2 regions of the Mesorhizobium sp. M7A.F.Ca.US.005.03.1.1 genome follow, and region 1 is predicted to be linked to the other one. Evidence: riboswitches for the same ligand, from Rfam matches in the RefSeq annotation. Region 1 holds a riboswitch; the other holds the start of a gene.
What was found. Region 1 has a riboswitch for S-adenosylmethionine ahead of EN990_RS10395 (homoserine O-acetyltransferase). Riboswitches for the same ligand answer to the same signal wherever they lie in the genome.

Region 1 (4,208 bases):
AACCGGTTGCTGAAACCGATGAGATTTCCCGAGCCAAGGCCTTCATCCCAACGCCGATCTCGTCCCAGTCGATCGACTTTGCATTCTCCATTTCGACGACGAGTGAATAAGTTGCGCGTTCTTCGACCATTTTTGCCCCCCCGAGCCGTCAGTGTGGCTATAGCCGCACTAGCCCGCTGTCAAACAGTCGACGCCATTTACACTGGTTCGCGATCGTCATACAGGGCGACTTTGCTCGGCGGCAAACACACTGTTGCTTGGCGAGTCGGGTCTTTGATCGGTGCGGAAATTACCGTTTCAGCAAGAACACTGCCTGCTGGCCGAAGAAATTCCAGAACCACCACGGCATCGACAGGCCGATCTTCTGGCCGGCGGCGTCGAGGGCGGTTGCCTTCTCGACTGTCGCGCCGAGTTCGTCGCACAGATTGACGAAATCGCGGATGGTGCAGAAGTGGATGTTGGGCGTGTCGTACCAGGAATAGGGCAGGTCCTTGGTCACCGGCATGCGGCCGTTGAGGAACAGCGACAGGCGCACACGCCAATGGCCGAAATTGGGGAAGGAGACGATGGCGCGGTTGCCGATCCTGAGCAGTTCGTCGAGCACCAGCTTGGGGTTGCGGGTGGCCTGCAGCGTCTGCGACAGGACGACGAAGTCAAAGCCCTTGTCGGGATAGAATTCGAGATCCTTGTCGGCATCGCCCTGGATGACCGAGAGGCCGCGCGCCACACATTCGTTGACGCCGCGCTGCGACAGCTCGAGTCCGCGGCCGTCGACCTGCTTGGTGTCCTGCAGCAGTTCGAGCAGCGAGCCGTCGCCCGAGCCGACATCGAGCACGCGCGACTGTGGCGGGATGAGGTTGGCGACGACTTCGAGGTCGACGCGCTGGTCGCGGTTGACGCTCATGGCTTCGCCTCCCGCCTGGCGCATGATCCCGATCCGAAAAGCCTGCAATTTTTCCGGGTCATGCGCTGAGCCCTCTCGCCCGGGCGGCCGAGCCGATGAAGCCGTTAATGGCGGCAAACAGTTCCGGCTCGTCGAGCAGGAATGCGTCGTGGCCACGGTCGGTCTCGATCTCGACGAAGGATACCGATGCGCCGGCGGCGTTGAGCGCATGCACGATCGAGCGGCTCTCCTCGGTCGGGAACAGCCAATCCGAGGTGAACGACACCAAGCAGAAGCGGGTTTTCGTGCCGGCGAAGGCATCGGCCAACCGGCCGCCATGGTCTGCGGCGAGGTCGAAATAGTCCATCGACCGCGTCATGTAGAGGTAGGAATTGGCGTCGAAGCGATCGACGAAGGTCATGCCCTGGTGCCGAAGATAGCTTTCGATCTGGAAGTCGGCGTCGAAGCCGAAGGTCAGCGCTTCGCGATCCTGCAGATTGCGGCCGAACTTGCGGTGCAGGGCGGCTTCCGACAGGTAAGTGATGTGGGCGGCCATGCGCGCTACCGCCAGGCCCTTTTCCGGGCGTTTGCCGTGCTCGAAATATTTGCCGCCATGCCAGTCCGGATCGGCCATGACAGCCTGCCGGCCAACCTCATGAAAGGCGATGTTCTGCGAGGAATGGCGCGCGCCGGTGGCGATCGGCAGTGCCGAGAAGACGCGCTCCGGATAGCTCGACGCCCATTCCAGCACCTGCATGCCGCCCATCGAGCCGCCGAGCACGCAAAACAGTTTCTCGATGCCGAAATGGTCGATCAGCATCTGCTGCGCCCGCACCATGTCGCGGATGGTGATGATCGGCAGGTCAAGCCCATAGGGCTTGCCGGTGGCGGGATTGGTCGAGGCCGGGCCGGTGGACCCAAGGCAACCGCCGATGACGTTGGAGCAGATGACGAAGAAACGATTGGTGTCGATGATCTTGCCGGGCCCGATCAGCACTTCCCACCAGCCTGGCTTGCCGGTCACCGGATTGGTGCTGGCGACGTGCTGGTCTCCGGTCAGCGCATGGCAGACGAGGATGGCGTTGGAGCGGGCATCGTTCAGCGTGCCGTAGGTCTGGTAGGCGATCTGGAACGGTGACAGCAGCGTACCGGCGTCCAGCTTGAGCGGCTTGTCGGATCCAAAACGCAAAACCGGGCTCGACGGTTGGTCGACCTCGTTGTTGGTTTTGCGGGCACGCAGAACGGCCATGACATCCATCTCACACTTTGAGCCCACGCATCGCACTCGTCGAAAGTCGATGCCGATACGGGTGTCCGGCCGGCGCGGACAACAAAAAACCGGCATTGCGGTCGCAAAGCCGGTTACAGGATGCAAACGGCCCTTTAGCAAGTTGTTTAACGTGGCTGCAAGCCGACCGGCCAAATCACCACGGAAGTTCGCTCCCCTTCTAGGGCTGTGGCGCGCCGGCGTCAACGGCCTGCCTTGGGCGGGAGGCTGTCGCCTCTCGACATTGCAGGCCACGGCTTGTATTTCCGCTGCGGCTTCCCTCAGGAAGCGTTCTCGACGGATTTTGCGACATGAGCCAGACACCGGACCAGGCACGTCCAACCCCGCGCGCGGGCATCATGGACATAGACGCCTATGTGCCGGGCAAGAGCACGGCGCCTGCCGGCGTCGCCAAGGTCCACAAGCTGTCCTCCAACGAGAACCCGCTCGGGCCCTCGCCGAAGGCGATCGAAGCCGCGCGCGAGATTGCCGGAAAGCTTGACGTCTATCCAGATGGCACCGCCAGGCGGCTGCGCGAAGCGATCGCCGAGGTGCATGGCCTCAACCCGCAGAACATCATCTGCTCCAACGGCTCCGACGAAATCCTCGGCCTGCTGGCGCAGACCTATCTGGCGCCCGGCGACGAGGCCGTCATCACCGAGCACGCCTTCATGGTCTACAAGATCTACATCCAGTCGGCGGGCGCCGTTCCGGTGACGATCAAGGAAACAGACGAGCGCGCCGATATCGACGCCATCCTGGCCGCCGTCACGCCGCTCACCAAGATCGTGTTCCTCGCCAATCCCAACAATCCGACCGGCACCTATGTGCCATTCCAGGAGGTGCGGCGTCTGCATGCCGCACTGCCGAAGAACGTGCTTCTGGTGCTCGACGCGGCCTATGCCGAATATGTTCGCCGCAACGACTATGAGGCCGGCATCGAACTGGTCGGCAGCGCAGAGAACGTGGTGATGACCCGGACCTTCTCCAAGATCGGCCTTGGCGGGGCGCGGATCGGCTGGATGTATGCGCCGATGCACATCGTCGACGCCATCAACCGCGTGCGCGGCCCCTTCAACGTCAATGCGACGGCGATCGAGGCCGGCATCGCCGCCATTCGCGATCGCGCCCATGTCGAGCGCAGCGTGGCGCACAACGAGACCTGGCTGGCCTGGCTGAGTGAGGAATTCACAAAGCTTGGGTTGCGGGTGACGCCCAGCGTCGGCAATTTCATCCTCATTCATTTTCCCGAGGACCAGAAACATTCGGCGGCGGCGGCGGACGACTATCTGACGGCGCGCGGCTATATATTGCGGCGCGTTTCGGGCTATGGCTTTCCCAATGCGCTGCGCATGACCGTCGGCACCGAAGAGGCCAATCGCGGCGTTGTCGCCGCTCTCACGACATTCCTGAAAAGCTAGAAACCATGACATCACCGATGTTTGAAAAGATCGCGCTGGTCGGCATCGGCCTGATCGGCTCGTCGCTGGCCCGCGTCATCCGCCGCGAGGGCCTCGCCCGCCACGTATCCATCTCGACCCGCAGTGCGGCGACGCTGGCACGGGCCGAGGAGCTTGGGCTGGGCGATAGCTATAGCACCGATGCGAGAGAAGCTGTCCGCGATGCCGACCTGGTCATCATTTCGGTGCCGGTTGGATCGTCCGGCGCGGTTGCCGAGGAAATCGCGCCGGCGCTGAAGCCGGGCGCGATCCTCACCGATGTCGGCTCGACCAAGGCGTCTGTCATTGCGCAAGTGCAGCCTTATGTGCCTGAAGGTGTCCATTTCATTCCCGGCCACCCGCTGGCGGGCACAGAAAAATCCGGCCCCGACGCCGGTTTCGCCGACCTGTTCGACAATCGCTGGTGCATCTTCACGCCGCTGCCCGACACCGACCCGGACGCGTTGGAGAGGCTGTCGGAGTTCTGGCGGCGCTGCGGCGCCAACATCGACACGATGGATCCCCAGCATCACGATATGACGCTGGCCATCGTCTCGCATCTGCCGCACATCATCGCCTACAACATCGTCGGCACCGCCGATGATCTGCAGTCAGTGAC
Region 2 (4,208 bases), on a different contig from region 1:
CAGCCGGGTGACGTGCATGTGCACATGTTCGGCACGGCGACGCTGTCCTTCGCCGACGGCATCACGACCGAGGCCGGCGATGTCTTCGAGATCGAGGCCGGGGATTTCGGCCTGCCGCTGCGCAACCCGCTCGAGATCGAGCAGCCGGTGAAGGTGGCTGTGAAGGCGCTTTGAGAGCGCGCCTTTTCCTTCTCCCCAAGTGGGAGGTGGATCGGCGCGTTGGCGCCGAGACGGATGAGGGGTGTTCCAGCGGAGTGAAACGTTGGCGTTCCCTGGAACACCCCTCATCCGTCGCCTCCGGCGACACCTTCTCCCATAAGGGGAGAAGGAAAAAGGCGCCTCTGCCTCAATAAATATCGAAGTCGAAATACTTGGCCTGGATCTTCTTGTAGGTGCCGTCGGCAACGATCGCGTCGATGGCCGCGTTGAGCTTGTCGCGCAGGGCCGTGTCGTCCAGGCGCACGGCGATGCCGGCCTGGGTCTCGGTGCCCTTGACGTCGCCGACCAGCTTGCAGCAGCCGTCGCTTGCCTTCTTCAGCCAATCCATCAGCACGAACTTGTCCGAGATCACGGCGTCAAGACGACCGTTGGTCAGGTCGGTGATCGCCTCTTCCTGGGTGGGATAGAGTTTGGCCTCCGCGCCCGCCTTGCCATATTCATTCTGGGCATAGTCGGCCTGCGTGGTCGAAGCCTGGGCACCGACCGTCTTGCCGGCAAGGGCCGCCGGTTCGGTCGAGGTGAGATCGGTGTCCTTCGGCGCCACCAGAGCCAGCGGTGTCGTATAATATTTGTTGGTGAAGGCGACCTGCTTCTTGCGCTCCTCGGTGATGCTCATCGAGGCGATGATGGCGTCGAATTTCTTGGCCTGCAAAGCGGGAATGATGCCGTCCCAGTCCTGGGTAACGATCTCGCATTCGACCTTCATCTGCGCGCACAGCGCATTGGCGATGTCGATGTCGAAGCCTTCGACCTTGCCGTCGGCGGTAATGGTGTTGAACGGCGGATAGGCGCCCTCGGTGCCGATCTTGATTTTCTCCGCCGCCTGCACCGACAGAGAGCCGGCCAGTGTTGCCAGCATGGCAGCGCCCGCCGCCGATATGACCCATTTCGAAAATCGCATTTTCTTGGTTCCCCTTGAACGCCGCCAGCTTGACGGGCGGCAAGGCAGCCAAGCATGGCGAGCCGGTACAGGCAAGTATTTTGCCTTGGGGCAATGAGGGTCAGCGCGCGGCGCGGAAATGCTTGGACAGCTTCAGGCCCTGCGCCTGGTAGTTGGAGCCGAGATCGGTGCCGTAGAGCGCCTGCGGCCGCTTCAGCATATGCTCGTAGACCAGCCGGCCGACGATCTGGCCGTGGTCGAGGATGAACGGCACTTCATGGCTGCGCACTTCCAGCACCGCCCGGCTGCCGGTGCCGCCGGATCCGGAATGGCCGAAGCCCGGATCGAAGAAGCCGGCATAATGGACGCGGAATTCGCCGACCAGCGGATCGAAGGGCGTCATCTCGGCGGCGTAGAGCGGCGGCACATGCACCGCCTCCTGGCTGACGAGGATGTAGAATTCATCGGGGTCGAGCACCAGTTCGCCGGCGCCGCTCTTGTGGATCGGTTCCCAGAAGTCGACGACTTCCTGGGCCGCGCGCTTGTCGACATCGACGAGGCCGGTGTGATGCTTGCCGCGATAGCCGACCAAGCCGCTTTGATCGCCGTTGAGGTCGATCGACAGCGCGATGCCGCCGCCGGAAATGTTCGGCGGCTCGGTGGCGACCAGCATCTGCGTGCGATGCAGGTCGTGCAACTCGGCTTCCGAGAGCAGCGCATTGCCGATGCGGAAACGGATCTGCGACAGGCGCGACCCGGTGCGGACGACGATCGGGAAGGTGCGCGGGCTGACTTCCAGAAAGAGCGGGCCATGATAGCCGGCGGCGATCTTGTCGAACTCGTGGCCGCGATCGGTCATGACGCGGGTGAAGATGTCGAGCCGCCCGGTCGAACTCTTCGGATTGGCCGAGGCTGAAATGTCCGCCGGCAGCGCCAGGCTTTCAAGCAGGGGCACGATGTAGACGCAGCCGGTCTCCAGCACCGCGCCCTCGGCCAGATTGATCTCGTGCAGCTGCAGCCGGTCGAGCTTTTCCGAGACCTTGTGATTGGGGCCGGGCAGGAAGGAGGCGCGCACCCGCCAGGCCTTGTCGCCGAGCCTGAGATCGAGGCTGGCCGGCTGGATCTGGTCGGTGTCGAGCGCACGCGCCGACTTCAGCGCGCCGGACTGGAACAGCGCCGATATGTCCTGGTCGGGAAGAATGCCTGTCTGCCGCAAGGCTCCACTCCTGCTTGGTACAAACCTCTTAATGAAGCCGGCAATTGACGCAAGCGCGGTGCGGGTCTAAAGGGTCGTTATCCCGTGGTGATTTGGCCGGTCGGCTTGCAGCCACGTTAAACAAGTCGCTAAAGGACCGTCGGGCCGCAAGGCCGTATGGACCGGTTGCGACTTTCGCGGCCGGTTTTTTTGTGTCTGGAAGAAAAGCGATGAGCACCAAGAAGCGCAACTGGAAGCCTCAGACGGCACTCGTGCACAGCGGAACGCTGCGTTCCGGTTTCGGCGAAACGTCAGAAGCGATCTATCTCACCCAAGGCTATGTCTACGAAACGGCGCAAGCCGCCGAAGCCCGTTTCAAGGGCGAAGAGCCGGGTTTCATCTATTCGCGCTACGCCAATCCGACCGTCGACATGTTCGAGAAGCGCATGTGCGCGCTGGAAGGTGCCGAAGACGCGCGCGCCACCGCGTCGGGCATGGCCGCGGTGACGGCCGCCCTTCTGTGCAGCGCCAAGGCCGGCGACCATATCGTGGCGGCGCGTGCGCTGTTCGGCTCCTGCCGCTGGGTGGTCGAGACGCTGGCGCCGAGATACGGCATCGAGGCGACGCTGGTCGACGGCACCGACATCGCCAACTGGGAAAAGGCGGTCAAGCCGAACACCAAGCTGTTCTTCCTGGAAAGCCCGACCAATCCGACGCTGGAAGTGGTCGATATCGCCGCTGTCGCTTCGCTTGCCAATTCGATCGGCGCCAGGCTGATCGTCGACAATGTCTTCGCCACGCCCCTGCAGCAGAAGCCCTTGCAGCTCGGCGCCCATATCGTCGTCTATTCGGCGACCAAGCACATAGACGGCCAAGGGCGCTGTCTCGGCGGCGTCATCCTGTCGGACAAGAAGTGGATCGACGAGAACCTGCACGATTATTTCCGCCATACCGGCCCAAGCCTTTCGCCTTTCAACGCCTGGACGCTGCTGAAGGGCCTGGAAACGCTGCCGCTGCGCGTACGCCAGCAGACGGAAAGTGCCGGCCGGATCGCCGATTTTCTGGCCGAACGGCCGGAAATCGCGCGCGTCATCTATCCCGGCCGCGCCGACCATCCGCAGGCCGACATCGTCAAGAAGCAGATGTCGGGCGGCTCGACGCTGATCTGCCTGGACGTCAAGGGCGGCAAGCAGGCGGCCTTCGCCTTGCAGAACGCGCTCGACATCGTCCTGATCTCCAACAATCTCGGTGACGCCAAGAGCCTGATCACCCACCCGGCGACGACGACGCACAAGAATCTCAGCGACGAGGCGCGCGCCGAGCTCGGCATCGGGCCGGGCACGCTCAGGCTGTCGGTTGGCCTGGAGGATGCCGACGATCTGCTCGAGGACATCGCGCAGGCGCTGAAGGCCAGGTAGGAGGCCTTCAGGCGCCGGACGGCGTCTCTTCCAGCTCGGCCGTCTTGGTACCGATGGTCATCGCATTGCCGCGCCAGTCGATGGCGCCGCCGAGCCAACCGCGCGCCCACATCGCCGGCAGGATCAGGTCGCGCGCCATGATCGCGGCGACCATGCGTGGCGACAGGTACCAGCCCTTGGACCAGGCCAGGGCGCACTCCGGAAGATAGAAGGCCGCCAGCACGGCAAGGGCGGTTGCCCAGAGGCTGAAGCCGGCGCTTGCCGCTGCAATCAGCGCAAGCACCAGCGGCACCACGGCGCCGGTCAGGATTTCGGGTGCGAAGAACAGCGGGAAAGTGACGCGGCGCAGGCGCGCCCAACGGGCCTGACGCGACCAGATCTCGTCAAACGAGCGCCGGCCAAGCGGCTGCTCGAAGGGGGCGGCGACGAGATTGACGCGCAGGCCGAGACTGTTCACCAGCTTGGTCGCAGCGGCATCCTCGGCGATCTCGGCGGC

Region 2: linked by a shared signal. The riboswitch ahead of EN990_RS07145 (O-succinylhomoserine sulfhydrylase) and the one ahead of EN990_RS10395 (homoserine O-acetyltransferase) in region 1 are both predicted to bind S-adenosylmethionine.

The regions. Positions count from the first base shown of each region.
Region 1 is NZ_RZRO01000017.1:6,707-10,914, forward strand. It holds gene EN990_RS36085 (hypothetical protein) at 1-130, opposite strand, end outside; gene metW (methionine biosynthesis protein MetW) at 290-904, opposite strand; gene EN990_RS10395 (homoserine O-acetyltransferase) at 963-2,132, opposite strand; SAM riboswitch at 2,247-2,324, opposite strand; gene hisC (histidinol-phosphate transaminase) at 2,462-3,571, shown strand; gene EN990_RS10405 (prephenate/arogenate dehydrogenase family protein) at 3,577-4,208, shown strand, end outside.
Region 2 is NZ_RZRO01000010.1:51,157-55,364, reverse strand. It holds gene araD1 (AraD1 family protein) at 1-174, shown strand, start outside; gene EN990_RS07155 (ABC transporter substrate-binding protein) at 347-1,120, opposite strand; gene EN990_RS07150 (2'-deoxycytidine 5'-triphosphate deaminase) at 1,221-2,315, opposite strand; SAM riboswitch at 2,390-2,467, shown strand; gene EN990_RS07145 (O-succinylhomoserine sulfhydrylase) at 2,525-3,712, shown strand; gene EN990_RS07140 (ceramide glucosyltransferase) at 3,720-4,208, opposite strand, start outside.